One region of the Methylobacterium sp. A54F genome, then DNA from elsewhere that is predicted to be linked to it. Evidence: predicted binding sites of a transcription regulator. Region 1 holds the regulator's gene; each other region holds the start of a gene.
The links. Region 1 encodes LexA, which represses DNA repair genes until DNA is damaged. Its sites were predicted from a motif close to TGTTCNNNNTGTGTTCNG; they were not measured.
Positions count from the first base shown of each region.

Region 2: ACLBXP_RS09955 (trna delta -isopentenylpyrophosphate transferase) is a predicted target of LexA. The motif match lies at 3,131-3,148, and genes of this name have one in related genera.
Region 3: ACLBXP_RS03655 (ImuA family protein) is a predicted target of LexA. The motif match lies at 7,610-7,627, and genes of this name have one in related genera.

Region 1 covers NZ_JBKFBF010000009.1:102,181-112,189, forward strand. The annotation lists gene lpxB (lipid-A-disaccharide synthase) at 1-925, shown strand, start outside; gene gltA (citrate synthase) at 1,216-2,505, opposite strand; gene gltX (glutamate--tRNA ligase) at 2,768-4,201, opposite strand; gene ACLBXP_RS16085 (ComEC/Rec2 family competence protein) at 4,375-6,618, shown strand; gene lexA (transcriptional repressor LexA) at 6,612-7,334, opposite strand; gene ACLBXP_RS16095 (hypothetical protein) at 7,642-7,950, shown strand; gene ACLBXP_RS16100 (anion permease) at 7,964-8,971, opposite strand; gene ACLBXP_RS16105 (DUF47 domain-containing protein) at 8,975-9,631, opposite strand; gene ACLBXP_RS16110 (SURF1 family protein) at 9,727-10,009, opposite strand, start outside.
Region 2 covers NZ_JBKFBF010000005.1:43,098-53,106, reverse strand. The annotation lists gene ACLBXP_RS09965 (hypothetical protein) at 1-80, opposite strand, end outside; gene recD2 (SF1B family DNA helicase RecD2) at 77-2,347, opposite strand; gene ACLBXP_RS09955 (trna delta -isopentenylpyrophosphate transferase) at 2,386-3,075, opposite strand; gene ACLBXP_RS09950 (hypothetical protein) at 3,244-3,480, opposite strand; gene ACLBXP_RS09945 (hypothetical protein) at 3,482-3,607, opposite strand; gene ACLBXP_RS09940 (hypothetical protein) at 3,723-4,001, opposite strand; gene ACLBXP_RS09935 (winged helix-turn-helix domain-containing tetratricopeptide repeat protein) at 4,351-5,910, opposite strand; gene ssb (single-stranded DNA-binding protein) at 6,117-6,650, opposite strand; gene ACLBXP_RS09925 (NADP-dependent oxidoreductase) at 6,853-7,869, opposite strand; gene ACLBXP_RS09920 (DUF4174 domain-containing protein) at 7,997-8,428, shown strand; gene ACLBXP_RS09915 (hypothetical protein) at 8,481-8,987, opposite strand; gene ACLBXP_RS09910 (phosphodiester glycosidase family protein) at 9,202-9,960, shown strand; gene ACLBXP_RS09905 (NADH:flavin oxidoreductase/NADH oxidase) at 9,967-10,009, opposite strand, start outside.
Region 3 covers NZ_JBKFBF010000001.1:722,774-732,782, forward strand. The annotation lists gene ACLBXP_RS03625 (hypothetical protein) at 1-59, opposite strand, end outside; gene ACLBXP_RS03630 (formaldehyde-activating enzyme) at 247-786, shown strand; gene ACLBXP_RS03635 (Uma2 family endonuclease) at 789-1,409, opposite strand; gene ACLBXP_RS03640 (hypothetical protein) at 1,475-1,918, opposite strand; gene ACLBXP_RS03645 (error-prone DNA polymerase) at 1,976-5,299, opposite strand; gene ACLBXP_RS03650 (Y-family DNA polymerase) at 5,296-6,885, opposite strand; gene ACLBXP_RS03655 (ImuA family protein) at 6,812-7,582, opposite strand; gene ACLBXP_RS03660 (collagen-like protein) at 7,830-8,699, shown strand; gene ACLBXP_RS03665 (TIGR03862 family flavoprotein) at 8,767-9,981, opposite strand.

The DNA.
Region 1 (10,009 bases):
CGCGGACGTGGTCGCCGCACGCCCGGACATCCTGGTGATCATCGACAGCCCGGGCTTCACCCACGCGGTGGCCAAGCGCGTCCGCCGCGCCCTGCCGGACCTGCCGATCGTCGACTACGTCTCGCCGAGCGTCTGGGCCTGGCGCCCGTGGCGGGCGAAGGGCATGCGCCCCTTCATCGACCACGTGCTGGCCCTGCTGCCCTTCGAGCCCGAGGCGCACCGCCGCCTCGGAGGCCCCGCCTGCACCTACGTGGGCCATCCGCTCATCGAGCGTCTCGCCGAGCTGAGGCCCGACGCGGCGGAGGCCGCGGCGCGGGATGCCGAGCGTCCGACGCTTCTCGTCCTGCCGGGCTCGCGCCGCTCCGAGATCGAGCGCCTGATGCCGGTCTTCGGCGAGACCCTGCGCAGCGTCGCGGCCGCCGCACCGGTGGAGGTCGTGCTCCCGGCGGTGAGCCGCCACCGGGCCCTGATCGAACGCCTCGCCCTGGCCTGGGAGGTGCCGGTGCGCATCGTGCCCGGCGAGGGCGCCAAGCACGCGGCCTTCCGGCGCGCCCGCGCGGCGCTTGCCGCATCGGGCACCGTCACGCTGGAGCTGGCGCTCGCCGGCGTGCCCATGGTGGTGGGCTACCGGGTCTCGCGCATCGAGGAGGTGGTGGCGCGCCGCCTGATCCAGGTGCCGACGATCGTGCTGCCGAACCTGATCCTCGGGCACAACGCGGTGCCGGATTTCGTCCAGGCCGACTGCAACCCGGAGCGGCTCGCCGCTGCCCTGCTGCCCCTGGTGCGGGGCGGCCGCGCACGCGAGGCCCAGCTCGACGCCCTGCGCACCATCGACGCCGCGATGCGGCTGCCCGGCGGGGACGACCCGAGCCGCATGGCAGCCCGGGTCGTGCTGGCCGAGGCCGGCCGCCGGGCGAGGGCCTGAGGCGGCCGGCAGGCGCTCTGGATGTTCTTGGATGCCTCGGGCCGGGGCAGGCGCCAGGGCGTGTTCCAGGCACCGCGCGATTCCTGGAGCCCTCCTTCGAGGCCCCCTGCGGAGGCACCTCAGGATGAGGTGGGTGGGTGGGAGGAACCCTGTGTTGGTCCCCGCGTCCCACCCGCGACCTCATCCTGAGGTGCGCAGCGAAGCGGAGCCTCGAAGGAGGGCTCCAGGGATCGCAGCGTCCCCTGGAGGGCGCCTTCGAGGCCCCGCCCGTCCTCGCGCGGCGCCGCGCGTCAGCCGCGCTGGCCGATCGGCACGTACTCGCGCTGGTCGGGCCCGACGTAGAGCTGGCGCGGGCGGCCGATCTTCTGGGCGGGATCCTCGATCATCTCCGACCACTGGGCGATCCAGCCGACCGTGCGGGCGAGCGCGAAGAGCACCGTGAACATGTCCGTCGGGAAGCCCATCGCCTTGAGGGTGATGCCCGAGTAGAAATCGATGTTCGGGTAGAGCTTCTTCTCGATGAAGTACTCGTCCTTGAGGGCGATCTGCTCCAGCTGCACCGCGACTTCGAGCAGCGGATCGTCGCCGATGCCGAGTTCGCTCAGCACCTCGTGGGTGGTCTTCTGCATGATGCGCGCGCGCGGGTCGTAGTTCTTGTAGACCCGGTGGCCGAAGCCCATCAGGCGGAAGGGGTCGTTCTTGTCCTTCGCCTTGTCGACGTACTGCTTCACGCGGTCGGGCGTGCCGATCTCCATGAGCATCTTCAGCGCCGCCTCGTTGGCGCCGCCGTGCGCCGGCCCCCACAGGCAGGCGATGCCGGCCGCGATGCAGGCGAACGGGTTGGCGCCGGAGGAGCCGGCGAGCCGCACCGTCGAGGTCGAGGCGTTCTGCTCGTGGTCGGCGTGCAGGATGAAGATCCGGTCGAGCGCGCGGGCAAAGATCGGATTGATCTGGTACTCCTCGCACGGCACCGCGAAGCACATCCGCAGGAAGTTCGAGGTGTAGTCGAGCTCGTTCTTAGGATACACGAACGGCTGGCCGATCGAGTATTTGTAGGCCATCGCCGCGAGCGTCGGCATCTTCGCGATCATGCGCATCGACGCGATCATGCGCTGCTTCTCGTCGGAAATGTCCGTCGAGTCGTGATAGAAGGCCGAGAGCGCGCCGACGCAGGCCACCATCACCGCCATCGGATGTGCGTCGCGGCGGAAGCCCTGGAAGAAGCGGTTCATCTGGTCGTGCACCATGGTGTGGCGCGTGACCCGGTAGTCGAAGTCGGCCTTCTGGGCCGGGGTCGGCAGCTCGCCGAACAGCATCAGGTAGCAGGTCTCGAGGAAGTCGCCCTGCTCGGCGAGCTGCTCGATCGGGTAGCCGCGGTAGAGCAGCACGCCCTCGTCGCCGTCGATGTAGGTGATCTTCGACTCGCAGGAGGCCGTCGAGGTGAAGCCCGGATCGAAGGTGAACTTGCCGGTCTTCGCGTAGAGCTTGCCGATATCGATGACGTCGGGGCCGATCGTGCCGGACTTGACCGGAAGCTCGACCTGCGTGTCGTCCACGGTGATGGTGCTGGCTGCGCTCATGGAACGTGGACCCTTTCCTGGCAACGGGGCGGCCTCGGCTCCGGGGCTGGGCCGATGCGCCGACCCGGGGCCTGAGCTTGAACCGCAGCTATGCTGCAGGTGCTCACAGGACCATCGGGTTAGCGGATCGTCCCACCGCCAGCAACGGGGCGGGTGACATCCACCCGGGAACGCCAAGCGAATTCCGGGCCGTCCCCGTGCCCGCGAAACAGCTGGGCCGCGGCACTGCCGCGACGCGTCGCCGCGAGCCCGTCCAGGGCCCTCAGGGGGCGGGCGAGCCCGCCTGCGCGCGCAGCCGCTCCAGACTCGTCTCGCGGCCGAGCACGGCCATGACGTCGAAGAGCGGCGGCGAGGTGGTGCGGCCGGTGAGCGCGGCGCGCAGGGGCTGCGCCACCTGCCCGAGCTTGGCGCCCGCGGTCTCGGCGAAGGCCCGCACGGCGGCCTCCGTCGCCGCGGCGGTCCAGTCCGGCAGCGCCTCAAGGCGCGGCAGCACCTCGGCGAGGCGCGCCCGCGCCTCCGGGGTGAGCAGCGCCCGGGCCTTCTCGTCGAGGGCGAGCGGGGAGGGGGCGTAGAGGTAGTAGGCGCTGTCGAGGAGCTCCACGAGGGTCTTGGCGCGCTCCTTCAGGCCCGGCATCGCGGCGACGAGCTTCGCGCGCAGCTCCGGCGCGAGGGGCGCCGAGAGGCCGCGCTCCGCGCCGATGCCGGGCAGCATCGCCTCGATCGCGTCGACGAGATCGGCATCGGCCGCGCCGCGGATGTAGAGGCCGTTGAGGTTCTCGAGCTTGGCGAAGTCGAACCGGGCCGGCGAGCGGCCGATGGCCCCGAGGCCGAACGCCGCGATCATCTCCTGCGTCGAGAACACCTCCTGGTCGCCGTGGCTCCAGCCGAGGCGCACCAGGTAGTTGCGCAGGGCAGCCGGCAGGTAGCCGAGGTCGCGGTAGGCGTCGACGCCGAGGGCGCCGTGACGCTTCGACAGTTTGGCGCCGTCCGCGCCGTGAATGAGCGGGATGTGGGCCATGGCCGGCACGTCCCAGCCGAGCGCCCGGTAGATCTGGCTCTGGCGGGCGGCGTTCGTCAGGTGGTCGTCCCCGCGGATGACCTGGGTCACGCCCATGTCGTGGTCGTCCACCACCACGGCGAGCATGTAGGTCGGATTGCCGTCCGAGCGCAGCAGCACGAGGTCGTCGAGGTCCCGGTTCGCCCAGGTCACGCGGCCCTGCACCGCGTCCTCGATCACGGTCTCGCCCTCGGTCGGCGCCCGCAGGCGGATCACCGGCTTCACGCCCGCCGGCGCCTCCGCCGGGTCGCGGTCGCGCCAGCGCCCGTCGTAGCGCAGCGGGCGTCCCTCCGCCCGCGCCTGCTCGCGCATGGCGGTCAGCTCCTCGGGCGTCGCGTAGCAGCGGTAGGCGTTGCCGCTGGCGATCAGGCTCTCGGCCACCGCGCGGTGCCGGTCGGCCCGTGCGAACTGGTAGACCACGTCCCCGTCCCAATCGAGGCCGAGCCAGCGCAGGCCGTCGAGGATCGCGTCGATCGCCCCTTGCGTGGAGCGTTCGCGGTCCGTGTCCTCGATGCGCAGCAGCATGCGGCCGCCGTGCCGGCGGGCGAACAGCCAGTTGAACAGGGCCGTGCGCGCGCCTCCGATGTGGAGGTAGCCGGTGGGCGAGGGCGCAAAGCGCGTGACGACGTCTGGCGGCATCGGGGAGACTGAATGTTGGCGTGGAGCGGGGCCGCGGGTCGGATCGACCCGTCCGGTCGCGGGCGTGTAGCATGAGCCCGAGCACTTGAGGAAACGCCGTTCGGGCCGGAACGTGCCGGCGATTCGCGGCGCGTCCGGGCGAGGGTTTCCGGCGGCACCATCGGGCGGCACGCATGGGCGGAGGGGGGAGCGGGGCCGGGAGCATCGCGGCGGCGCGGTCGGGCGTCGCGTGGCGCCGCCTCGCCCCGTTGCCCGCCATCCGGGCGTTCTTCGGCGCCGGCCTCGCCGTGGAGGCGGAGCAGCGGCGGCTCTTCCCGTGGCTCGCCGTCGCCTTCGGCCTCGGCATCCTCGTGCGCTTCACCGCGGCGGACGGCAGTCCGGCGCTCGCCGCGCCGCTCATCGCCGGCGGTGCCTGCCTGGCGCCGATGCCCTGGCTCGGCGGGCGCCCCGTCGCGCGGGCGCTGGCGCTCGCCGCGGTCGCCGCCTTCCTGGGCTTCGCGGCGGCCGAGTGGCGGATCCTCCGGGTCGAGGCGCCGGTCCTCGCCCGCACCACCATCGGCCCGCTCACCGGCTTCATCGAGGCCCTCGACGAGCGCGACGAGGGGGCCCGGGTGGTCGTGCGGGTGTCGGGCTTCGGCGGCCTCGCCGCGGGGCAGCGGCCGGCGCGGGTGCGCGTCTCCTACAAGCGGGCGGAGGCGCTGCGGCCGGGCGATTTCATCGCCGCCACCGCGCGCCTCCTGCCGCCGCCCGAGGCCGCGCGGCCGGGCGGCTACGATTTCGCCCGCGACGCCTACTTCCGCGGCATCGGCGCGGTGGGCTCGCTCGTGGGGCGGATCGAGGTCCGCGCGCCGCCCGAGCCCCCCGACCTCGGCCTGCGGATCGCCGCGGCGGTCGATGCGGCGCGCAACGCCCTGACGCGGCGGATCACCGACGCCAACGGGGGGCAGGCCGGCGCGGTCGCGGCGGCCCTCGTCACGGGCAAGCGCGGCCTGATCAGCCCGGAGACCAGCGCGGTGCTGCGGGCGGCCGGGATTTACCACGTCATCTCGATCTCGGGGCTCCACATGGTGCTCGCCGCCGGCGTGGTGTTCTGGCTGATCCGGGCGATCCTCGCCCTCGTCCCGTTCCTCGCCCTCACCTGGCCGATCAAGAAGATCGCCGCGGGCTTCGCGATGACGGGCGTGACCGCCTACTGCGTGTTCTCGGGCTGGGACGTGGCGGCCGAGCGGGCGCTCCTCATGACCCTGATCATGCTCGGCGCGATCCTGGTGGACCGGCCCGCCCTCAGCATGCGCAACCTCGCCCTCGCGGCGCTGGTGGCGCTCGCCCGCGAGCCGGAGGCGCTGCTCGGCCCGAGCTTCCAGATGTCGTTCGGCGCGGTCGCCGGGCTCATCGCCTGCGCGCCGCTCCTCGGCGCCGGGTTCCTGCGGCGGGAGGGGGCCGGGCGCCTGGGGCGCCTGATCGCGCTCGCCGGGACCGCCGTCATCGGAACGCTCGCCACGACCCTCGTCGCGCAATGCGCCACCGCGCCGTTCGCGACCTATCACTTCCAGACCGTGCAGCCGTTCGGGATCCTCGGGAACGCCCTGACCCTGCCCCTGGTCTCCCTCGCGGTGATGCCCGCCGCGGTGCTCGGCATCCTGGCCTACCCCTTCGCCCTGGACCAGCCGGTCTGGTGGCTGATGGGCCTCGCGGTGCGGGGCATGCTCACGACCTCCGAGTGGATCGCCGGGTTCGGCCACGCCACCGTCGTGGTGCCGGCCTTCGGCACGGGCGCCCTCGCGCTCCTCGGCCTCGCCCTGCTCCTCGCGACGCTGCCGGCCTCGCGCCTGCGCTGGCTGAGCCTCGCCCCGGCGGCCCTCGGCCTCGCACTCGCGGCGGTCCCGGAGCGGCACGACCTCTACGTCGATCGCGAGGGCGGGGGCCTCGCGCTGCGCGACGGCGCAGGCCGGCTGATGCTGGTCGGGCGGGCGCCGTCCTTCGTGGTCGAACAATGGCTGCGCGCCGACGGGGACGGGCGGCAGGCCTCGGAGCTTGCCGCGGGCGGGCGCTGCGATCGCCTCGGGTGCACCGCGACGATGGCGGGGGGCGGCGCGGTCGCCCTGGTGCGAGATGGCCGTGCCTTCGCGGAGGATTGCGCCCGGGCCGCGATCCTCGTCAGCGCCCGAGCGGCACCGGCGGCCTGCGCGGCACCGCTCGTGATCGACCGGGCTTACCTCGCCCGGCACGGCGCCGTGGCGATCCGCTTCACGGGCGAGGGCCCGCGCGTCACGAACGCCCGCGATCCGGTCCGCACGCCGCCCTGGCGACGGCCAAGTCCCGCGGCGCGGCCCGAACCCGCCCAGGGACCGCCCGCCACCGTGCGGCCGCCGGGCGAGGACGAGCCCGACCCGCCCTCAGCCGAATCGCTTCAGTAGCGCCGGACGAGGCTGACGAGGCGACCCTGGATCCGAACGCGGTCCGGCCCGAACACCCGCGTCTCGTAGGCGGGGTTCGCCGCCTCCAGCGCGATCGAGGAACCGCGGCGACGCAGGCGCTTCAGGGTCGCCTCCTCGTCGTCGATGAGCGCCACGATGATGTCGCCGGTGTTGGCGGTCTCCTGCTTGCGGATGACCACGAGGTCCCCGTCCAGGATGCCGGCCTCGACCATCGAATCGCCGCGAACCTCGAGCGCATAATGCTCACCGCCCGCCACGAAGTCCGGCGACAGGGTGATGGCATGGCTCTGGTTCTGGATCGCGGAGATCGGCGTACCGGCCGCGATGCGTCCCATCACGGGGATCGTCACGGCCCGGCCCGCCTCATCGACGATCTGCGTCGTGGTCGGCCGCGGCGGCGCAGCCTTCGCCCGTCCGCCCTCGACGACGCTCGGGGTGAAGCGCCGCACCTCGCTCGCCGCGCCGGCGGCGCTGCCGAGCGTCTCGGGCATGCGAATCACCTCGATCGCGCGGGCCCGATTCGGCAGGCGACGCAGGAAGCCGCGCTCCTCCAGGGCGGTGATCAGGCGGTGAATGCCCGACTTCGACTTGAGGTCCAGCGCATCCTTCATCTCATCGAAGGAGGGAGGCACGCCGCTCTCGCGCATGCGCTGCTGGATGAAGCGGAGGAGATCCAACTGCTTACGCGTCAGCATCGGTTCGACCTGTCTCAAGGTGGGCGCCCACGCGGCGCGCGGTCGCAGAAACAAACAGCGAACAGGCTAAACGTTCCGCAAGTGTTCCGCAAGAGCGGCTCGAACCGGTCGGCACGAGTTCTGCTGTCTGGCCGCGGACGCCGGCCGGATGCCCGCGTCGGTCCCGCGCTGGCACAGGTCTCGTTCCGTCGCTGCGCGGGTCCGCCGCACCTCGGTAGACGTCTGCATTGTGCACCGGATGATTGTGCATCATTGGACTGAAAGCTAGAGCGTTCGGCCAAAATTCGAAGAGTGGGGGCGTGGTACCATGATGGGTGGCGAGCGGAGCGAGCGCGACGACCGCATGAACCTGTCCGGGTTCGAGGCGGCGCCGGAGGCGACGTCCGGGCGCACGATGGTGAGGCGGATCGCGGCGGCGCTCGGCACGAGCGAGGACGCCTTGCTGACGGGGGACCCCCTCGCGGGCGCCGGCGACCGTGAGGAGAGCGCGACCGATCTCGGCCTCGTGGCGCAGACCGCGGAACTCCTCGAGGCCTTCGGGCGCGTGACGGATCCGGCCGATCGCAGCCGCTGCCTCGCCTTCGTCCGGGAGGTCGCCGGCAAGGCTCGGCCCTGAGAGGATCGCACCCTCAGCCGAAGAGACCGGTGACGAGGTAGGTTCCGGCCGCGATGAGGGCGGCCGCCGGCAGGGTCAGCACCCAGGCCGTCACGATATCCCCGGCGACGCCCCAGCGCACCGCGGAGGCGCGCCGCGCCGCACCCACGCCGATGATCGCGCCCGTGATGGTGTGGGTCGTGGAGACGGGCACGCCGAGCCAGGTCGCGAGGAACAGGGTCAGCGCGCCCCCGGTCTCGGCGCAGAAGCCCTGCATCGGGTTGAGCCGGGTGATGCGCGAGCCCATCGTGTGCACGATGCGCCAGCCCCCGAACAGAGTGCCGAGCGCCATCGCCGACTGGCAGGAGAGCACGACCCAGAGGGGGACGTGGAAGCTCTCACCGAGGTGCCCCTGCGCGTAGAGCAGCACCGCGATGATCCCCATGGTCTTCTGGGCGTCGTTGCCGCCGTGGCCCAGCGAGTAGAGGGAGGCCGAGGCGAATTGCAGGATGCGGAAGCGCCTGTCCACGGCGAACGGCGTCGCGCGCACGCAGGCCCAGGACACGATCAGCACGAGGAGCAGCGCCAGCACGAAGCCGAGGAGGGGAGAGAGCACGATCGCCGCGACGGTCTTGAGGAGGCCGCCCCACACCACCGCGGAGAAGCCGGCCTTCGCCACGCCCCCGCCCACGAGGCCTCCGATCAGCGCGTGCGACGAGCTCGACGGGATGCCGAGGATCCAGGTCGCGACGTTCCAGACGATGGCGCCCGCGAGCGCGGCGAAGATCACCCGCGGGTCGACGATCCCCGCATCGACGATGCCGGTCCCGAGGGTCTGCGCGACGTGCAGCCCGAAGAACAGGAACGCGATGAAGTTGAAGAAGGCCGCCCAGAGCACCGCGTATTGCGGCCGCAGCACCCGGGTCGAGACGATGGTCGCGATCGAGTTCGCCGCGTCGTGCAGGCCGTTCAGGAAGTCGAACAGCAGCGCGAAGCCGACGAGGCCGGCGAGCAGGGGAAAGGCGAGGGCGCCCGCGTCCATCGCTCAGATGTTCTCGATGACGATGCCGCTGATCTCGTTGGCGACGTCCTCGAAGCGGTCGACCACGTCCTCGAGGTGCCCGTAGATCTCGCTGCCGATGATGTAGGCCATGGCGTTGCTGTCCGGGCCGGCCTTGCCGTGCGTGGCGAAGAGGTCCCGCAGGCCGCGCTCGTGCAATTCGTCCGAGCGCCCCTCGACCTTGGTGATCGCCTCGGTGAGCGTGCTGATGCGGCCGGCCTCCTGGCCGATCGCGCCGAGGAGGGGAATCGCCTGCGCGGTGAGGCGGGCGGCCTCCACCACCGTGCCGCCAAGCTCCTGCATCAGCGGCTCGAAGCTGCGCACCTCGTAGAGCGCGATGGTCTTCACCGTCTTGTGCATCTGGTCGATGGCGTCGTCCATCGACTGGATCAGGTCCTTGATGTCCCCGCGGTCGAAGGGCGTGATGAAGCTGCGGCGGACCGCGAGGAGCACCTCGGCCGTGATGGCGTCGGCCGCCTGCTCCTGCTCCACGATCACCCGGCAATGCTCGGGAACCGTCGGGCCGCCGCGCAGGACGCCCTCCAGGGCCTCGGCGCCGGCCACCAGGGTGCGGGCATGCCGCTCGAACAGGTCGAAGAAGCGATCCTCACGGGGCATCAGCGCCCTGAACCAGCCGAGCATCGTCGTCCCCCGTGCGTCGCGTGCAACAACCCGGTGCGCGGCCGAGCGTTGCGCCGAGCGTTGCGGTTTTCAAGCCGGCTACGCTTCGCGCGGGCTCAAGGGTTGCTGCGCCGGCCGCGCAGGTCCCTCGGCAGCAGGTCCCGCAGCAGGTAGAGGGCCCCCGCCCCCGACATCGCCGCCAGCGCGAACCAGGTGAGGGCGTAGACGAGGTGGTCGTTGCGGAAGGCCACGATCGTGAGGCCGCCCACCGGGAGGGCCCCCGCGGGCGTGGCGTCGGCGTCGACGAAGTAGGGGGCCGCCTCGGGCAGCCCGCGCGCGGCCGCGATCGCCGCGACGTCGCGGGAATACCAGCGCCCGGCCCCCGGGTCGTTCGCGCGC
Region 2 (10,009 bases), on a different contig from region 1:
GCGACCTTGACGCCGTCGCGCCGCACGAGGCGGGTCGTGGTGTAGCCGAAGGATTCGATGGTGAAGGAGCGATCGTTCATCGCGTCGGGTCCTCGTCGGTGCGGGTTTCGGTGCGGGTTTCGGTGGTGATGAGGCGCAGGTCGTGCGCGGCGGCGCCGATCCAGTCCTTGAGCTTGGTGTGGCGGGCCCGCGCGCGGGTGCCGCGGAGCGCCGCCGCGAGGGCGCGGCGCTCGCCGATCAGCACCACCAGGCGGCGGCCGCGGGTGACGCCCGTGTAGAGCAGGTTGCGGGCGAGCATCGTCCAGGCCTGGAGCGTCACCGGGAGCACCACGGCCGGGTACTCGGAGCCCTGGCTCTTGTGGATCGTGGTGGCGAAGGCGGGGTTGAGGGTGTCGAGCTCGGCGAACGGGTAGGCGACCGCCCGCCCCTCGAAGTCGACCGTGAGGATCCCGGCCTCGGCGTCGATGCCGACCACCCGGCCGAGGTCGCCGTTGAAGACCTCCCGGTCGTAGTCGTTCCGGGTCTCCATCACGCGGTCGCCGACCGCGAAGCGCCAGCCGAAGCGCTCGACCGCGGCGGGCGGGTTCGGGTTCAGCACGCGCTGAAGCTCTTGGTTGAGGTTGCGGCTGCCGAGGCTGCCCCGCACCATCGGCGTCAGCACCTGCACCTCGTTCGCCGGGTCGAGGCCGAAGCGGGCGGGGATGCGCCGCGTCACCACCTCGACGAGGGTCTCCAGCGCCGCCTCGGCGTGGTCCACCTCGATCAGGAAGAAGTCGCTCTCAGCGCCCCGCGGGGGCGCCTCGGGCATCCGGCCCCCGTTGATGCGGTGGGCATTGACCACGATCCGGCTCTCGGCGGCCTGGCGGAAGACCTCGGTGAGGCGGGCCACCGGAAGGCGCCCGGAGGCGATCAGGTCGGCCAGCACCTGGCCGGGGCCGACCGAGGGAAGCTGGTCGACGTCGCCGACGAGGAGGAGCGCCGCCGGCTCGGGCACCGCCTTGAGGAGCGCGTTCATCAGGGGCACGTCGACCATGGAGGTCTCGTCGATGACGAGCAGGTCGCACGCGAGCGGGTTGTCGAGCCCGCGCGAAAAGCCGCCGTTGCGCGGGTCGACCTCCAACAGCCGGTGGATCGTCTTCGCCTCGATGCCGGTCTGGTCCGACATCCGCTTGGCGGCCCGGCCGGTCGGGGCGGCGAGGAGCACCCGCGCGCCCTTGGCGACGAGGATGCGCAGGATGGAATCGAGGGTCGAGGTCTTGCCGACGCCGGGGCCGCCGGTGACGATCGACAGCTTCTGCGAGAGCACGAGGCGCACCGCCTCCCGCTGCGAGGGGGAGAGGGTCTTGCCCGTCTGCGCCTCGACCCAGGGCCCCGCCCGGTCGAGGTCGATCGCCCCCCAGGGCGGAGCCCCGGCGGCGCGGGCCACGAGGCGCTCGGCGATGGACCGCTCGGCCCCGTGCAGGCCCTTGAGGAACAGGCAGGGACGGCCGTCGAGCTCGTCCGCCACCACCTCCTCGGCCGCCCGCACTGCGAAGGCGGCGGCGGCCTCGACGAGCGCCGGCTCCACCTCGAGAAGGCGGCTCGCCAGCCGGATGAGGTCGTCGACCGGCAGACCGCAATGGCCCTCGTCCATGGCGGTCTGCAGCGCGTAGGCGATGCCGGCGGCGAGCCGCTTCGGGGCCTCGGGGGCGAGCCCGAGCCGCATCGCGATGGCGTCGGCCGTGCGGAAGCCGATGCCGCGGATGTCGCGGGCCAGGCGATAGGGGTCCTCCCGCATCACCGCGATGGCCTCGTGCCCGTAGGTCTTGAAGATCCGCACCGCCCGGGCCGTGCCGACGCCGTTCGCGTGCAGGAACACCATGATCTCGCGCACCGCCCGCTGCTCGGCCCAGCCGCGCAGGATCTGCTCGGCGCGCTTGCGCCCGACGCCCGTGACCTCCCTGAGGCGGTGCGGCTCGGCCTCGATGACCGCGAAGGTGTCCTCGCCGAAGGCCGCCACGATCGCCTTCGCCATCGCGGGGCCGATGCCGCGCATCTGGCCCGAGGCGAGGTAGCGCTCGATGCCCTCGATGCCGGTGGGCGGCGTCGCCCGGAGGGTGTCGGCCCGGAACTGCAGGCCGTGCGAGCGGTCGGAGACCCAGCGCCCCTGCGCGGCGATCCACTCGCCCGCCCCGATCGCCGGGGCGTGCCCGACCAGGGTGACGAGGTCGCGCCGGCCGCGCACCTGCACCTTGAGGACGCAGAAGCCGGTATCCGGGCTGTGGAACGTGACGCGCTCGACGGTGCCCGTGAGCGCTTCCGCCGGCGTGCCGTTCTGCAGGTCTTCGGGACGCACCATCCGGTTCATGGGACGCGACGCTCACGCGGTCCTGTCAAGCGGGCGGGTCAGGCGGCCGAGCGCCGGCCGGAGCCGCGCTCCTTGCGGCCCGGCCAGCCGAGCGCGACGAGGCGGGCCTTGGCGTAGTCCCGCACCTCGTCCCGGGTGCCCGCCGGAAAGCGCGCGAGGATGCCCTGCGTCTCCCCGTCGAGCATCAGGTCGGTGACGGCGTTGATGGTCTCGGCCTCGTCGATGCGGCGCTTGAGGTCGCCCTCGGCCTCCGTCACCTCGTCGAAGGGCTCGGCCGCCTCGAAGGCGTCGTCCACGGCGCGGATCGGCAGCGCGTGGCCCTGGCGGAACTCGTCGGCCTCCTCCTCCGAGTAGACGAGCCCGTGCAGCTCGATCAGCTTGAGGATGACCCTGTCCTTACCCCGCTTCTCGGCCATGGCGTAGACGTAGGCCGCCTGCTTGCCGGACACCCGGTAGTTGACGTTGATCAGCGCCTCGCCGAGCGACCATTCCACCCGCTCCGTCCCGGCCTTGCCGTCCGGCAGGCGTCCGGTGACGAGGATGACCGCCTCGTCCCGCTCGGCCCGGATGATGGTCGGCGGGTCGAACGCGATGCCGGCCTGCGCGGCGATGCGCTCCAGCGTCTTGTGATAGATCACGGCCGTGCCCTGGACGCGCCAGACGTTGCCCCCGAAGGGCTCGCCGTAGCGCACCAGGATGTCGGCGATCTGCTTGTCGGCCGTCCGCATGGATCTGGCTCCCGACGCACCGCCGCAGCGGAAGAACCCGCCCCACGGCCACGTTTGTTCGCGATTTGTTCCTGTGGATATGTAGCCGTTTCGGGCTTGCGTGCCAAGGCTTGCCGGTCATCTGCGGCGCGAACGCGTTCGCGCCGTTTCGTCGCTGACCGGGCGCAGTCAGGCGGCCGTCGCACGATCGATCGACCCGTGGCGGTATCCGCGGATCCAGGTCGGGGAGAGCAGGTCGCCCTCCTCCGTGACGACCCAGGCCTCATCGTCGGGCCCGTAGTCGGCGGCGCGGCGGATGGCATCCGCCAGGGTCGCGAAGCGGGCTCGGGCGGCGAGCCTCGGCCCCGTCGCGGTGACGTGCCAGACCTGCAGCGCGGCGGGCCTCAGGAGGGCTTCGGTCTCCATCTCAGGCCTCCTCGGATGCGAGAGCTTCGGGTGTTGGGGTTCCGGATATGGGGGCCCGCTGCGCGAGCAGGCGGTCGAGGGCGCGCAGGACCGCGCACTTCGCCCGGCGTTCGTTCGAGCGCTTCACGGCAGCCTCCTTCGGCGGGTTCGGGGATTGTCCCCGGCGGCCCGGGAGGGGCCGCCGCATCGGGCGGGGCGGATGCGGGGGCCTCGTCCCGCATCCGGCCGAGCTTTCGGTCGCCTCAGTGCCCGGGCGCCGAGACGCGGGCACCCCAGACGTTGAGGGTGCGGTCGGCGGGCTGCGCGACGGGCCCGGACACGACCTCGGAGGAGGACCGGGATGCCGGGGCCCGGCCGAGGACCGCGTAGCGCGCGGGGGCCTGGATCGTCGCGGCGGCAGGCTCGCCGAACGTCCGCACCTGGAAGTCGTGGCCCCAGGCCGTGACGGTCCGGGTCTCGCCGGCGGTGGCGGCGGTGGCGAAGAGCGCGAGGGCGACGGTGGCGGTGATGCGAAGGGTCATGTCGGGTCTCCATTGGGATCGTGGGTTGCTTCGGGTGATGGCGAGTATCCCGATCTGCCGAACGACGTGTATCGATGTCGTTTCTGCTGCCGGTATGCTTGCCGGATGTGGAAGAGAGACTTGAGAGCTTGGGTTGTTTTGCTCGGTCTCTGTCGTCCTCATCTGTATTGACCCTACCCTCCTCCCCGCCCGGAATCCTGAAGGCGCGCCGAACCGTTCTGAAATGACGCTGAGGTTTTCTGAGAGGGCGGCTGATCGGCGCCGGCGGCCCGCGCGAGGACGCGCGACCCGGGGGGCGCGGGCCGCGTCGAACTCGGTCGTTGGCTCGGGGGCCGCCGAAGGCTGCGGATCAGGCCGCTCGGTCCGGAAGGCCCGCCGCCCGCAGATGGGACGCGAGCCGCTCGGTCATGGCCCGGTCCTGGCCGTAGGCCTGCGCGACCCGGGGCAGCCCGATGTGGAAGGCGGGGCTCTGCCGCAGCAGCTCGGCGGTGCGCAACTGTGCCTCGTCGCGGCGACCGAGGGCGATGGCCGCCGCCGCGCCCATGGCGTGGGCCATCGTGTAGCCCGGGTTGCGGTGGCTCGCCTCGGTGGTGAGCCTGACCGCCTCCTCGAAGCGGTCGAGGGCGTAGAGCGGGCCGGCGGCGATGCCCTGGAAGAAGGCCGGTGCGAGGGGGCTGAGGCCGATCGCGCGCTCGATGCTCGCGAGCGCGGCGTCGTAGGCGCCGACCGCCGTCCGGGCGAGGCTGAGGAAGGCGAGGCTCGTCGCGTCGCCGGGGCTCAGCGCAATGCACCGCTCGGCGGCGATCAGCGCCTCGCCGTGCCGTCCGGCGAGGAGCAGGGCGTAGCTGAGGGCGCGATGGCCGACCGGGATCGCGGGGTCGCGCTCGATGCCCGTCCGGATTCCCGCGATGGCCTCGGGCAGGCGATCCGGCCCGACCGTGCCGGAGATCGCCATGCCGGCATCCGTCGCGAGGCAGAAGCCGAGCGCGATCCGGGCGACCGGATAATCCGGGTCGCGCTCGACGGCGTTCTCCAGCTCGGTCCGGGCGGCGACGACGCCCGCGGGCGTGAGCTGCAGCATCTGCGCGACCGCCTGGAAGGTGAGCGCGTAGACGTCGAGGCTCGCCGGCGCCTGGCGCAGGCTCGCGGCCTGGGCGCTGCTCTGGAGGCCCGAGAACAGGGTTCCGGCGATGCGGGCGACGAGCTCGTCCTGCACCGCGAACACCTCCGCGGCCGCGAAGGCGTAGCGCTCCGCCCAGACTTCGCCGTCGCTCGGTCCCTCGACGAGACGGGCGGTGACGACCATGCGCTCGCCGGCCCGCCGGATGCTGCCCTCCAGCACGTAGCGGACACCGAGGAGCCGGGCGATGTCGGAGGCGGTGCCGCCGGCGGCCCGCGCCGCGAAGGCGCTCTGGCGGGCGATCACCGTCAGGCTGCGGTTGCGGGCGAGCTCGGTGATGACGTCCTCGGCGAAGCCCGCGCCGAGGGCGCCGTAGCCGCCGGGCCCCTCCGCGAACTCGTCGAAGGGCAGGACCGCGATGCTCGGCCAGAAGCGCGCGGGCGCACCGGCCGGCTCCGGGGACTCCGCCGGCGCGGCGGGGGCGGACTCGGGCAGGATCAGCCGGTAGCCGCGGCGCGGCACCGTCCGGATCAGGTCGCGGGCCTCCGCCCCGAGGACCCGCCGGATCTCCGAGATGCACTGGGTCAGCGAATCCTCGGTGACGATCACCCCGGGCCAGCAATCGGAGAGCAGCGCGTCCTTGTCGACGAGGTCGCCCGCCTCCTCGGCGAGCCGGCGCAGCACCGCGAAAGCCCGGGGGCGCAGGTCACGCCGCGTCCCGTCGCGCCCGGTGACCTGTTCGCGGCGAAGGTCGACCACGACGTCGGCGAGCGCGATGCTGTCGATCATGGCGATCCGCGTCGTCCGGCGCCCATCCCGGCCCTCCCCTCGCGGCGGAGGCGGGCTCCGCACGGGTGAGCGGAGGATACCCCACGCGGGCCGGGAGGCAATTCGCGGCTGCCCGCCGTGACCCGCCACGCGATGAAAGCCCCGGGACGTCTCTGCGACGTCCCGGGGCCTGGCCCGCAGCAATCCCGGTGATCGGCCTGCGCGGCCTAGAACGGGATGTCGTCGTCGAGGTCGTAGTTCGGACGGGATCCGCCACCGCCGCCACCGGCCGGGGCCCGGCGCTCGCTGCCCGAGGAGCGGCCGCCGCCACCACCGCCACCGAAGTCGCCGCCGCGGCTGATCTGGCCGCCGCCCTCGTCCTCCGAGGCGAACTCGCCGCCACCGCCGCCGCGCCCGTCGAGGATCGTCATCTCGCCGCGGAAGCGCTGAAGCACCACCTCGGTCGTGTACTTCTCGACGCCCGAGTTGTCGGTCCACTTGCGGGTCTGGAGCTGGCCCTCGATGTAGACCTTCGAGCCCTTGCGCAGGTACTGCTCGGCCACCCGGGCCAGGTTCTCATTGTAGATCACGACCGAGTGCCACTCGGTCTTCTCCTTGCGCTCGCCGGAGGCCTTGTCCTTCCAGGACTCCGAGGTGGCCAGCCGCAGGTTGACCACGGGGTCGCCGGAGGCGAGCCGCCGCGTCTCGGGGTCCCGCCCGAGGTTGCCGACGAGAATCACCTTGTTCACGCTGCCCGCCATGTCTCTCTCCTTGCCGTCGATCTCACAGGGCCGTTCCGAGCAAGCCGGCCGCCACCCATCCTTGGGCTCAGCGCGGACCCGCCGCAATCCGCGCGGTCGGCTTGTTCCCGCAAAACACATGGTTTGCGGACCGTTCTGTTCTACATTTGTTCGTCGCTGAGGACAAGCCCGGCGCGGGGCCGGACCGGCCGGCGTCCCCGCCTCAGGAGACCTTCACGACGAGCTTGCCGAAGTTGCGCCCGCGCAGCATGCCGATGAACGCCTCGGGCGCGTTCTCCAGGCCCTCCACCAGATCCTCGCGGTACTTCACCCGCCCGTCGCGCAGCCACTGCCCGACGTCGCGGGCGAAGGCCGGCGCCTGGTCGGCGAAGTCCCAGACGATGAAGCCCTGGATGCGCAGGCGCTTCGTCAGCACCATCCGCATCAGGGCCGGCGAGCGGTCCGGCCCGTCCGGAAGCGCCGTGGCGTTGTAGGCCGAGACGAGCCCGCAGACGGGCATGCGGGCGAAGTCGTTGAGGAGCGGCAGCACCGCCTCGAAGACGGGGCCGCCGACATTCTCGAAATACACGTCGATGCCCTTCGGGCAGGCCTCCGCCAGGGCCTCCCGCAGGTTCTCGCCGCGGTGGTCGACCGCGGCGTCGAAGCCGAGCTCCTCGGTGAGATAGGCGCACTTCTCCGAGCCCCCCGCGATGCCGACCGCACGGGCCCCTTTCAGCCGCGCGATCTGCCCGACGAGCGAGCCCACCGGACCGGCGGCGGCCGCTACCACCACGGTCTCGCCCGGCTTCGGGTCGCCGATGGTGAGGAGGCCCGTATAGGCCGTCATGCCGGGCATCCCCAGGATGCCGAGCGCCGTGCTCGGGGGCGCCGCCCCGGGGTCGACCTTGCGCAGGCCGGTCCCGTCCGAGACGAGGTAGTCCTGCCAGCCGCCCTGGGCGAGCACGAGATCTCCCTCCCGGAACTTCGGATTGTCCGAGGACACGACCTCGCTCACCGTCTGGCCGACCATGACGTCGCCGATCGCCACGGGCTCGGCGTAGGACTTCGCCGCACTCATCCGGCCGCGCATGTAGGGGTCGAGGGAGAGGTAGCGGGTGCGCAGGAGGAGCTCGCCCTCCCCGGCACTCGGCACGCGGTTCTCCTCCAGCCGGAAATGGGCCGGGGTCGGCTCGCCGTGCGGGCGCGAGGCCAGGACGATGCGGCGGTTCATGGCGGCCATGGCTGGGCTCCGGAAACGCGAGGGGGCTGCCCACCGAGATGGGGCGCCCGCGCCCCGGGGCAAACCGTTTCGCGCGCCGCGCGTTGAGCCCGCAGCCGGCGCGTCGCGCGTCGAGGAGACCGGACCGATGGGCCGTCACGGATACCGCGCGGCGGCACTTGCCGCCCTGTCGCTTGCCGCGATCCTCGGCCTCGCCGCGACCGCGCGCGCCGCGAGCCCGCGGGACCGCCTGGAGGGCTATCGCTGGAAGGCGCGGGTGCTGGTTCTGTCCGCGCCGGAGGCGGGCGACCCGCGCCTCGGCGCGCAGCGGGAGGCCCTGGCGTCCGCGCGGGCCGGAACCGCGGAGCGTGCGCTCGTGGTGATCGAGGCCGTGGGGCCCGGGGCGGAGGCGGTGGCGCTGCGCCGGCACCTCGGCCTGCCGGAGGACGCATTCCGGGCCGTGCTCGTCGGCAAGGACGGGGGCGCCAAGCTCAGCGCCGCCGAGCCGATTCCGCCGCAGAAGCTGTTTGCCACGATCGACGCCATGCCGATGCGCCGCGACGAGATGCGGGGCCGCTGACGCGCACGAAAAAGGGCCGCCTTCCGGCGGCCCCCTTCATACCATCGATGGCTCAGTAGCAGCGCTCGACCAGCACCCGGCGATAGCCGTAGGGGGTCCAGCGCACCCGCGGGACCGTGTAGCAGCCGCCGCCGTAGCCGTAATCGTAGCCGCCGTAGCCGACCGGGGCATAGCCATAGCCGTAGCCCGGGTAGCCGTAGCCACCGTAGCCGCCGTAGAGCCCGCCCGCAGCGAGGCCGAGGCCGACGCCGAGACCCAGGCCGCCGAGGCCGTAGCCGAAGCCGCGGCGATAGCCGTAGCCGCGATACCCGCCGAAGCCACCCCGGTAACCACCGAAGCCGCCGCGGTAGCCGCCGAAGCCGACGCCCCGGTAGCCGCCGAACCCGCCCCGGAAGCCGCCACCCCCGAAGCCGCCCCGGAAGCCGCCGCCGCCGAAGCCGCCGCCATGGAACCCACCGCCGTGGAATCCGCCGCCGCCGAAGCCGCGGGCGTCGGCCGCCGCGGGCAGCATTGCCAGCGCGCCGACCGACAGCGCCGAGGCAAGAAGAATACGCTTCATCACGTCCACTCCTGGAAGGGTCGTCGCCCCTGTCCGGCTGAAACGTGCAACCGTCCTCGACGGTTCAGGGCGCCGATGCCGCGGGGCGGGCACGTTCCCGTGTGCGGCCCCCGCCGGCCGGTCGATCGCTTGAACAGGACGCGGGTTTCGGGCGAAAACCTGTGCCAATCGCCCGCAAGAGCCTGTCACTCGCCAGTCACCCCCGGATCGCCCGATGATGCCACGCCTCGCCCTGCTCGCGCTCCTCGCCCTGACGGCGGAGGCGGCAGGCCCCGCCCGCGCGGCGCCGGCTTCTCCCCAGGCCGCCACCCCGTGCCGGTCGGCACAGGCCGAGGGCGAGACCTACACGGTGTGCATCGTCGACCTGAAGCAGCAGCACGTGCGCCTGTTCTGGCTCGGCCCGGACGGACTTCCCTACTCGTCCCTCTCGAACCTCGCCGAGAAGCAGGGTCCCTCCCTCGGCTTCGCGATGAATGCCGGCATGTACGACAAGGGCCAGGCGCCGGTGGGCCTCTACGTCGAGGAGGGCCGCGAGATGAAGGGCGTCTCGACCGCGAACGGTCCGGGAAACTTCCACCTGAAGCCGAACGGCATCTTCTACGTGAAGGGCGACCGGGCCGGCGTGCTCGAGACCGGGCGCTACCTGAAGGCGCGCGTGAAGCCCGACTTCGCCACCCAGTCCGGCCCGATGCTGGTGATCGACGGGCACATCCACCCGAAGATCTCGACGGACGGCCCGTCTCAGAAGATCCGCAACGGGGTCGGGGTGCGCGACGGCGGGCGCACCGCCGTCTTCGCGATCTCCGAGCGGCCCGTGAGCTTCGGCGCCTTCGCGCGCCTGTTCAAGGACGACCTCGGCTGCACGAACGCCCTCTTCCTCGACGGGAGCGTGTCGAGCCTCTACGCCCCCGCCCTCAAGCGCACGGACCTCAGCCGCCCGCTCGGGCCGCTGGTGGGGGCGGTGTCGCGCTGAAGCCCCTCAGCGCTGGCCGAAGCTGGCGTCCCGGAACAGGTCCTTGAGG
Region 3 (10,009 bases), on a different contig from region 1:
CCGTCCTCGGCGCTGGCGACCGACAGGCTCCAGTCGCGGCTCCTCTTCGATCCGTTCATCGACCCCTCTCGCGTCGTTTCGTGGCGGATGCGTCCTGCATGGCCGATCGGGCCGGTCGATGCCAGGGGCGCCCCGCGTGTCCGGGAACCGATCCGCGATTGACGCTCCGGCCCCGGCTGGTGTTTGACGCCCCCTCGACCCGGGCGGTTGTGGCCCGGGACCGCACAGGCGAAGGGTTCAAGCAGGATGTCCGAGATCTGGTTTCGTACGGGCGAGGCGACGGTGCTGGCGGCCGACGGGCAGTACACCGACGCGATGCCCGAGGTGCTGATCGGCTCGACGCGCGGCCCGGTCGGTCAGGCGTTCGCCGGCATGATGGGGCAGGTGCAGGGCCACACCCGCATGTTCGTGGTGCGCGACCTCAACCAGCTCGTCCGCCCGGCCACCATGATGACCACCAAGGCGACGATCCACACCGCGGAATACGTCGAGCTCCTCGGCGGCATCGTGCAGGCGGCCACGGGCGACGCGATCGTGGATTGCATCATCGAGGGCATCCTGCCGCGCGAGGGCCTCGACGAGCTATGCATGATCATCATGATCTGGCTCGACCCGCGCTGCGCCGAGGACGAGAACCTCGACCGCAAGGACCTCTACCGCACCAACTACGAGGCGACGAAGCTCGCCATCGGCCGAGCGCTGAAGGGCGAGCCGACGGTCGACGAACTGATCGCCAACCGCAAAACGGTGAAGCACTACGCCCTCGAGGACGTGATCGAGTACTGAGGTCAGCCCGGGGCCTCTACGCGTGCCAGGGCGGTGCGCGCGTAGAGGTCGGCGATCGGGCGATCGAGGCCGAAGGCCGGCAGGACGATCCGGTCCGCGGGCGCGGTGAGCCGTGTCCGCACCCAGGCTCCGCCGCGGCGCTCCGAGACGGTCACGTCGTAGGCCTGCTGCTCGATGAGGAGCACGGCCTCACAGGAGGGCACGGCCTCGTAGCCGGCGAGCTTCACGTCGATCTTCTGGCGGGTGCTGCCGGAGAGCCGTCGGCGGTCGCTCGGCGAGAGGATCTCGGCGGCGAGGTAGAACGTCCGCGTCACGTTGCGGCCAGGCTCGATGTCCGCCCAATCCAGAACCGCGACGTCGGGCACGTAGGTATGCCCTTCGATGGCCGGTCGCAGGTCGAGAGCCGGGTTCTGCAGGGCGACCCGTGAGGCTCCGACCCTCCGCAGCCCCTCGCTCAACAGGCGTTCGAGATCACCCGCGATGAGCTGGTGATGGAAGTTCGGCTGCGCCTGCATGACGTAGCGGCCCCCGATCAGTTCCCACTTCTCCTCGTCCGGGCGTGTCTCCACGAACTCCATGAAGGCGAGGTGGCTATCCGGCGCGCGCGGGCTCAGAGCTGGCATGCGAGGCCCCTGATGGATGCGGCGTGCCGAGCTTCCGGCCTTCTCCGGGATGCGTCAAGCGCCTCTCACCCCGGCGGGATGCGACCGACCGAGCAGAGGGTCCGCAGGCTGCTGCTCGACGGATCGGTGTAGCAGCTCGCCGACCAGCCGTTCTGCTGGATGAAGGACTTGCGCCGCTCGGCGAGGGAGGTGGCGTGCGCCCGGGCGATGATCGGCGCCACGGTCTCGGCCGGCTCGCCGACCAGGAGCTGCGAGGCCACCGCGAGGTCGCGGAAGAAGGCCCCGGAGGGCTGCGCCTCGGCGGAGCTCGCCTGCACGATGGGCTCGGCCCGGCAGGTCACGTCGAGCTTGATCGCGCCCGGCACCCGGATATCGATGCTCGGGCCGGCCCGTCGCCCGACCTTGCCGCCGGTCGCCGCGGCGATCTGCTGGGCGAGCCCGTCGCAGGTGTCGGCCCGGGCCGCGGCGGGGCTGAGGAGGAGGGAGAGGGCGAAGGCGAGGCGAAGCATGGCGGCACTCTACGGACGGGCCGGCGGCTGTCGAGAGCCTTTCCGTGCGACGGCCACTCAATGGAAGTCCCGGCTGCGGAAGACGCGCCGGTCCGCGGGCGCTCCGAAGTCCGTGGTCTCGGCCGGCAGCCGCACGCCGCCCTCGCGCAGTGCCCGCAGCTCCCCGGTGAGGTCGCGGAACCGCTCGGCGACGAGGTGCACCACCCGGTGCTCCCCCGTGCCCTGGCCCTGCACGCGCCCGCGCACCGCGAGGAACCGGGCCGTCATGGCGATCCGGCGGTTCGCCTCGAACACCTTGCGCCAGACGATGACGTTGGCGATGCCGGTCTCGTCCTCCAGCGTCAGGAAGACCACGCCCTTGGCGGTGCCCGGCCGCTGGCGGGTCAGCACGAGGCCCGCCACCGTCACGGGGCCGGGGGGCAGGTCCTCGGCCAGGTGGGCGCGGGTGGGGATCGCGCCGATCCGGGCGAGGCGCGCGCGGAAGAAGGCGACGGGGTGCCCCTTCAGGGAGAGGCCGGTCGCCGTGTAGTCCTCCGCGACCTGTTCGGAGGGGGCGAGGGCCGGCAGCGCCACCGCGGGCTCGTGCCGGAACAGGCCGTCGTCGGCATGCAGCGCGAAGAGGGGGAGGGGCGCGTCGAGGTGCGCGCGCCGGTCCGCCGTGGCCGCCAGGCTCCGCCCGCCGCCCTCGAGGCTGCGCACCGCCCAGAGGGCGGCGCGGCGGTCGAGGTCGAGGGAGCGGAAGGCATCCGCCTCGGCGAGCCGCTCCAGGGTGTTGCGGGGCAGCGCGAGCGCGGCCTGCAGGCCCTCGATGCTGGCGTAGCCGTTGCCGCGCAGCGCCACGAGCCGGCGCATCGCGGCCTCGGGCAGCCCGCTCACCTGGCGCAGGCCGATCCGCACGGCGAGGCGCCGGGGCGCGCCCGGGGGCGGCGGCTCGGCGGCCGGCTCCAGGGTGCAGTCCCAGTCGCTCGCGTTCACGTCCGGCCCCCGCACCTCGACGCCGTGGGCGCGGGCGTCCCGCACGAGCTGGGCCGGCTGGTAGAAGCCCATCGGCTGCGCGTTGAGGATGGCGGCGAGGAACACGTCCGGATGGCGGCACTTCAGCCAGGCCGAGGCGTAGACGAGGAGCGCGAAGCTCGCCGCGTGGCTCTCCGGGAAGCCGTAGGTGGAGAAGCCGCGGATCTGCGCGAAGCAGCGCTCGGCGAAGTCCCGCGCATAGCCGCGCCGGGTCATGCCGCCCACGAACTTCTCCTCGAAGCCCCCGATGGCGCCGTTGTGCCGGAAGGTCGCCATGGCGCGCCGCAGCCCGTCGGCCTCGGCCGGGCTGAAATCCGCCGCCGTGATGGCGATCTGCATGGCGTGCTCCTGGAACAGGGGCACGCCGAAGGTCCGGTGGAGGACGGCGTAGAGCTCGTCGGCCGGGCCGTGCTCGGGGTGGGGGGCCGGGTACTCCACGGGCTCCTCGCCCGCCCGGCGGCGCAGGTAGGGGTGGACCATGTCGCCCTGGATGGGGCCCGGCCGCACGATCGCCACCTGCACGACGAGGTCGTAGAACGCCCGCGGCCTCAGGCGCGGCAGCATCGCCATCTGGGCGCGGCTCTCGACCTGGAAGACGCCGACCGAATCGGCCCGCGACAGCATCGCGTAGACGGCCGCGTCCTCGGCCGGCAGGTCCGCGAGCGTCGGGTAGGTCTGGCCGTAATCCCGCTCCAGGAAGTCCAAGCCGCGCCGCAGGCAGGAGAGCATCCCGAGCGCCAGCACGTCGACCTTCATCAGGCCGAGCACGTCGATGTCGTCCTTGTCCCACTCGATGAAGGTGCGGCCGGGCATGGCGGCGTTGCCGATCGGCACCGTCTCGTCGAGGCGCGCGCGGGTCAGCACGAAGCCGCCGACGTGCTGCGACAGGTGGCGCGGGAAGCCGATCAGCGACACGGCGAGGTCGACCGCCCGGCGGATCAGCGGGTTCCCGGGGTCGAGCCCGGCCTGCGCCACGTGGCCGTCCGGCAGGTCGCGGCCCCAGGAGCCCCAGACGGTCTCGGCGAGCGCGCCGGTGATGTCCTCGGTGAGGCCGAGCACCTTGCCGACCTCCCGGATCGCCGAGCGCGGGCGATAGTGGATCACCGTCGCGCAGATCGCGGCCCGCTCGCGGCCGTAGGTCGCGTAGAGGTGCTGGATCACCTCCTCGCGGCGCTCGTGCTCGAAGTCGACGTCGATGTCGGGGGGCTCGCCGCGGTTCTCGGAGATGAAGCGGGCGAAGAGCAGCCGATGGTGGGCCGGGTCGACGGCGGTGATGCCGAGGCAGAAGCAGACCGCCGAGTTCGCCGCCGAGCCGCGGCCCTGGCAGAGGATGCCCCGGTCGCGGGCGAAGTCGACGATCGCGCTGATCGTCAGGAAGTAGGGAGCGTAGTCCTGCCGCGCGATGAAGGCGAGCTCCTCCCGCAGCGTCGCCGCCACGCGGTCCGGCACCCCGTCCGGGTAGCGCCACTCCGCGCGGCGCAGAGTGAGGGCCTCGAGGTGCGCCTGCGCGCTGAGCCCCGGGGGCACCGGCTCCTCGGGATACTCGTACTTCAGCTCGCCCAGCGAGAAGCTGCAGGCGGCCGCGATCTCGAGCGTCCGGGCGACGGCGTCCGGATGGTCGGCGAAGAGGCGCGCCATCTCGGCGGCGGGCTTCAGGTGGCGCTCGGCATTCGCCTCCAGGCGGGTGCCCGCAGTCTCCAGGGTGCAGCCCTGGCGGATGCAGGCGAGCACGTCCTGGAGCGGGCGCCGGTCCGGATGGTGGTAGAGGGCGTCCGAGACCGCCACCAGGGGCGCGCGCAGGCGCCGCCCGAGCTCGGCGAGCAGGCCCAGGCGCCGGCGCTCGTCGCCGCGCCGGGCGTGGCTGCCCGCCAGGTAGGTGCGGTCCGGCGCCGCCTCGGCGAGGGCCGCGAGGCGCTCCGCGAAGGCCCGCGGCGGTACGGCCCGGCGCTCCGGCGGCATCGCGAGGAAGACCTGGCCCTCGGCCGCCCCCAGCATCTCGTCGAAGGCGAAGCGGCACGTCCCCTTGGCGGCGCGGCGGTTGCCCGTCGAGAGCAGGCGGCAGAGCCGGCCGTAGGCCGCCCGGTCGGTCGGGTAGGTGACGGCCTCGAAGCCCTCCTCGGTCACGAGGCGCACGCCGGGCAGGAAGGGGATGCGCCACGCCTCCGGGTCGCCGGCCCTGCGCGGCCCGGCCGGCTTCACCCGGGCGGCCGCGTAGGCCCGCGCCAGGCCCGAGACGGTGTTGCGGTCGGCGATGCCGATCGCCGCGAGGCCGTAATCCAGGGCTTGCTCCACGTAGTCCTGCGGGTGGGAGGCGCCCCGCAGGAAGGAGAAGTTCGTGGTGACGGCGAGCTCCGCGTAGCCGCTCACGCGAACAGCCCGTGCACGAACCAGGCGGCCGGCTCGCCGGCGGCATGGGGGCCGTCCCGGTAGAGCCAGAGCCGGCGGCCGGCCTCGCACTCGACCACGTAGTAGTCGCGGGCCGGGCCGGCGCGGCGCCACCATTCGGAGGCGATCCGCTCCGGGCCCTCCGCGTGGGCCACCCGGTGCAGCCGCCGCCGCCAGCGGAAGCGCCGGGGTGGTCCCTCGGGCGCCGCCGCGATGACGTCCTCGGCCGCCTCGCTCCGCTCGAGCAGCACGAGGGGCCGGGGCTGCGCGCCGTCCGGCGGTCGGGGCCAGACGGGGGCCGTCCCGGGCGCGGCGCGTCCCGGCTCCTCCGCCGCCCCGTCCCGGGGCTTCCCGCCGCCCGGCCCGCCCCGCCACGGCATCAGCCGGTCGGCCCGCTCGGGGATGTGGCTCCCCTGCGGCTCCAGCCGGATCACCCGGCGGCCGAGGCGCTGGTGCAGCGCGTCGACCAGCGGCGCCAGCGGCGGGGGCGCCGCGGCCCCGGTGAGCACGGCCTGGCGGCGCGGCAGCGGGCCCGTCGCGGTCACGTCGAGCCGGACGGTCTCGAAGCCGAAGCCGGCATCGAGCGCCGCTCCGAGGCGGTCGAGGCGCAGGGCCAGCAGGCGGCCGACATGGTCCGCGCACAGGGTCGGCTCGGCGAGCCCGAGATCGAGGCTGCGGAGCGCATCGTCGACCCGGTGCAGGGTCAGCCGCAGGCCGAGCGCCCCGACCCCGTCCGCCTCCAGGCGGGGCACGACCTCCCGCATCAGCCGCTCGGCCGCCCGCACGATGGTCTCCTGCCGCCCGATCGGCTCCAGGAAGCCCCGCACGGCGCCGTACCGCACCGCCTCGCCGAGGCAGGCGAGGGGCTCAGGCCGCGCGCCGAGCGCCTGGTCGAGGCGGGTCGCGAGGATCTCGCCGAAGCGGCGGTTGAGCGGGGCCCGGGGGGCCTCGGCGAGCTGGCCGATCCGGCGCAGGCCGAGCCGCCGCAGGGCCGCGGCGGCGCCCGGCTCCAGCCGCAGGGCCTCGACGGGCAGCCCGGCGAGGGCCGCCCCGGTCTCCTCCGGCGGCACCACGCGGCCGTCCGGCCCGTGGCGGGCGAGGGCGAAGGCGGCGCCGGGCGTGCCGGCCAGCGCCAGCCGGGCCGGCACCGCGTGGGCGGCGAGGCGCGCACGGAGGTCGTCCATCAGGGACGCCTCGCCGCCGAGGAGATGGCTCGCGCCCGTCACGTCGAGGAAGAAGCCCTCGCACGCCTCCGCCGCGCCGAAGGGCGCGACGCGCGGGGTGTAGCGCTGCGCCCAGAGGCAGAGGCGCAGCAAGGCCGCCGCATCCGCCTCGGGATCGGCCGGGTGGACTGCGAGGTCCGCGCCGATCCGCGCCCGCACCCGGGCGAGGGGCTCGCCCGGGCGCAGGCCCAGCGCCCAGGCCCGCGCATCCACGGCCGTCAGCCGCAGGCCTCCCGGGCCCGCCGCCGCCACGACGGCGGGGCGGTCGCCCTCAGCCTCGCCCCGCGCGCGGCGCAGGCGCGTGATCGGCCAGTGGCTCAGGCAGACCGAAACGATGCGCGGCATGATCCCACTCCAGGAGCCAGTCCCCGGGCCGCCCGTTGCGGCAGCGGTCGAGCCGGGCGCGCCAGCGGGCGCGCACGGTGCAGCCGAAGCGGTCCCGCAGGGCGGGGCCGGCGGCGATCCGCCAGCGCGTCGCCGCCCCGTTGGGCAGGTCGGCGGCGGCCGGGCGCAGGATCAGCAGCAGGGGGGCGCCGGCCTCGGCAGCGAGCTGGAGCCGGCGCCCCTGGGTCAAGGGCAGGCCGCCGTCGAGGAACCCGGCCACGGCCGGCAGGCTGCCGGTCCGCAGGGCCTCCTCCAGGGCGAGGTGGACCTCCGCGTCGCCGCCCGCCTCGAGGACGAGGAGCCGGTCCGGATCGAGCCCGAGGGCCGCGAGGCCGTGGCCGTAGGGCGTCGGGTGCCCGGGCGCGAGGACGAGGAGCGCCTCGCCCGGCACCCGCGCGAGGCGCAGGGCCACGAGGGCGAGGGCGAAGCCGAGGGCCGCCGCCTCGTCGCCCTCGGTGAGGGGCGCGATCTCGTGGGGGCGGCCGAGCGCCAGGCCCGACCCGGGCAGGCGTCCGTCGAGGGTGGGAATCCCGATGGGCAGGACGGAGCCGGCCTGCCGCTCCGGGCCGTGCCCGAGGCGGCCGCGCAGCTCCGCGAGGATCGCCGTCCGATCCCGCCGCGGCTCGTCCGCTTCCGGCTCGTCATGAGACCGCTCCATTCCCGCTCGACTCCATGCCCACAGACTAGGAACAAAGAGTGAACAAGCTCAACCGGTTTCCGGACGGGTTCGGATTTCCGTCTTTTGCCAGACGGTTGGCCTGTGGACGGCTGTGGACGAATGTGGACGGCGCCGGACGAGCCCGCGGACTCGGGCGTGCCGGCCGAGGCTTGACCCCCGTCGAAGCGCGGCGGCAATGTCGCCGCGGCCGCGCTCCGGAGGTGCGGCGACATCCGGGGAAACGTCCATGCGTCTGCTGCGCGCCGTCACGGCCCTCGCCGGCCTGCTTCCGCTCGCGGCCCTGCCCGCCGGGGCGCAGCAGCCGGACGCGGGCGTCCAAGCGCCGGCGGCGGCCCAGGCGCCGGCAGCCCAGGCGCCCGCGGCGTCGCCGGGCCGGACGCGGGCGCGGCGGCCGCAGGCCCAGGCCCCGAGCCAGCCCATCATGGTCTACGATGCCCGCATCGAGGCCGGGGACCTGCGCATCTCGGGCAGCGTGCGCCGGGGCGGCACCGTGGTGATCCTCGACGACGACATCTCGGTGATGGCCGACCGGCGCGGGCGCTTCCTGTTCCGGCTGCCCCACATGCCGACGAACTGCACCGTCACCCTCAAGGCGGGCGAGGACGAGCGCGAGGCGGTGGTGGCCAATTGCGGGCCGAACGGCCAGCCGGGTCCCCAAGGGGAGCCGGGTCCGGCCGGTCCGCAGGGCATCGCCGGGCTTCAGGGCCCGCCCGGCCCGCAAGGGGAGGCCGGTGCCAAGGGAGAACAGGGGCCCAAGGGTGAGCCGGGTGCAAAGGGTGAGCCGGGTGCCAAGGGTGAGGCTGGTCCGCAGGGTAGCGTCGGGCCCAAGGGAGAGCCCGGCCCGAAGGGCGAGGCGGGACCCAAGGGCGAGGCGGGCCTGCCCGCCCCGCCGGTCGCGGCGGCGCCCGCGCCCTTCCGCTCCGTGCGCGCCGAGACCTGTCCGGCGGAGGGCTGCGAGCTCGCCTGCGAGAGTGGCGAGGTCTTCGTCTCGGCCCATTGCCTGAAGGCGGGCAGCCCCGTCTTCGCGCCGGGCGGCGCGCGGGCCACCTGCCCGGCCGAGGCCGGCGGCATGGTGGGGTTCTGCGCGCGGCCGTGAGCCGGCGCCGTCCTCGCGGGAGGTTGGACCCGAGCCGCGCGCGCCGCCCCGGCGGGCGGCGCGCCCGTCAGGCCGCCTCCCGCAGCCAGTCCAGCATGCCGGCGGCGGCCGCGCGGCCGCTGCCGAAGGCGCCCTGGAGGAGGTAGCCGCCGGTCGGGGCCTCCCAGTCGAGCATCTCCCCGGCCACGAACGTGCCGGGATGCGCCCGCAGCATGAAGCGCCCGTCGAGGCCCGAGAAGCGCACGCCGCCCGCGGTGGAGATCGCCCGCGCGAGGTCGGCCGTCGCGGTCAGGGTGAGCGGCGCGGCCTTGATCAGGGCGGCCAGCGCCTCCGCCCCGGCGGGGGGCGGGCCGCCGGCCGCCTCGCGCAGCAGGCCCGACGCCACGGGCGAGAGCCCCGCGGCCTTGCGCAGCCGCGTCGCCAGGGATTCGCCGGGCCGCCCCCTGGCGAGCCGCGCCGCGAGGGCGGCGGCCGTCAGGTCGGGGCGCAGGTCGAGGGTGACCTGTGCCGCGCCCTCCGCCGCGACCGCCTCGCGCAAGGTCCGCGACAGGGCGTAGACGGCCCCGCCCTCGATGCCGTCCCGGGTGATCAGGGCCTCGCCCCGCACCGTCCGCGCCCCGGCCGTGAGGGCGATCCGCTTCAGGGGCTCGCCCGCGAAGCGCTCGCGGAACACCTCCGACCAGGCGACCCGGAAGCCCACGTTCGAGGGGCTCAAGGGGGAAACCGCCACGCCGGCCTCCGCGAGGAGCGGCACCCAGGCCCCGTCAGAGCCGAGGCGCGGCCAGCTGGCGCCGCCGAGCGCCAGCAGGACGGCGCGGGGCCGGACCGTCACCGGGCCCTCCGGGCCCGCGAAGGCGAGGCCGGCCTCGCCCCAGCCCGTGAGCCGGTGGCGCGTGCGGATGCGGACGCCGAGCCCGTCGAGGCGCCCGAGCCAGGCCCGCAGCAGGGGCGAGGCCTTGAAGCTCTCGGGGAACACCCGCCCGCTCGACCCCACGAAGGTCGGCTGCCCGAGCCCCGCGCACCAGTCCCGCAGGGCCTGGGGCGGGAAGGCCTCGATGGCGCCGCGCAGGGCGTCGGCGGGGTGGTAGCGGGCCAGGAAGTCCGGCAGCGGCTCGCCGTGGGTCAGGTTGAGCCCGCCCCGGCCGGCGATCAGGAGCTTGCGGGCGACCGAGGGCATCCGCTCGTAGACCGTGACGGCCCGGCCCGCCCCGGCCAGCACCTCGGCGGCGGCGAGCCCCGCCGGGCCGCCGCCCACCACCGCGAGTTCGGAGCACTCATCCATGCGGCACCGGAAGGCCCCCGCGGCGCGG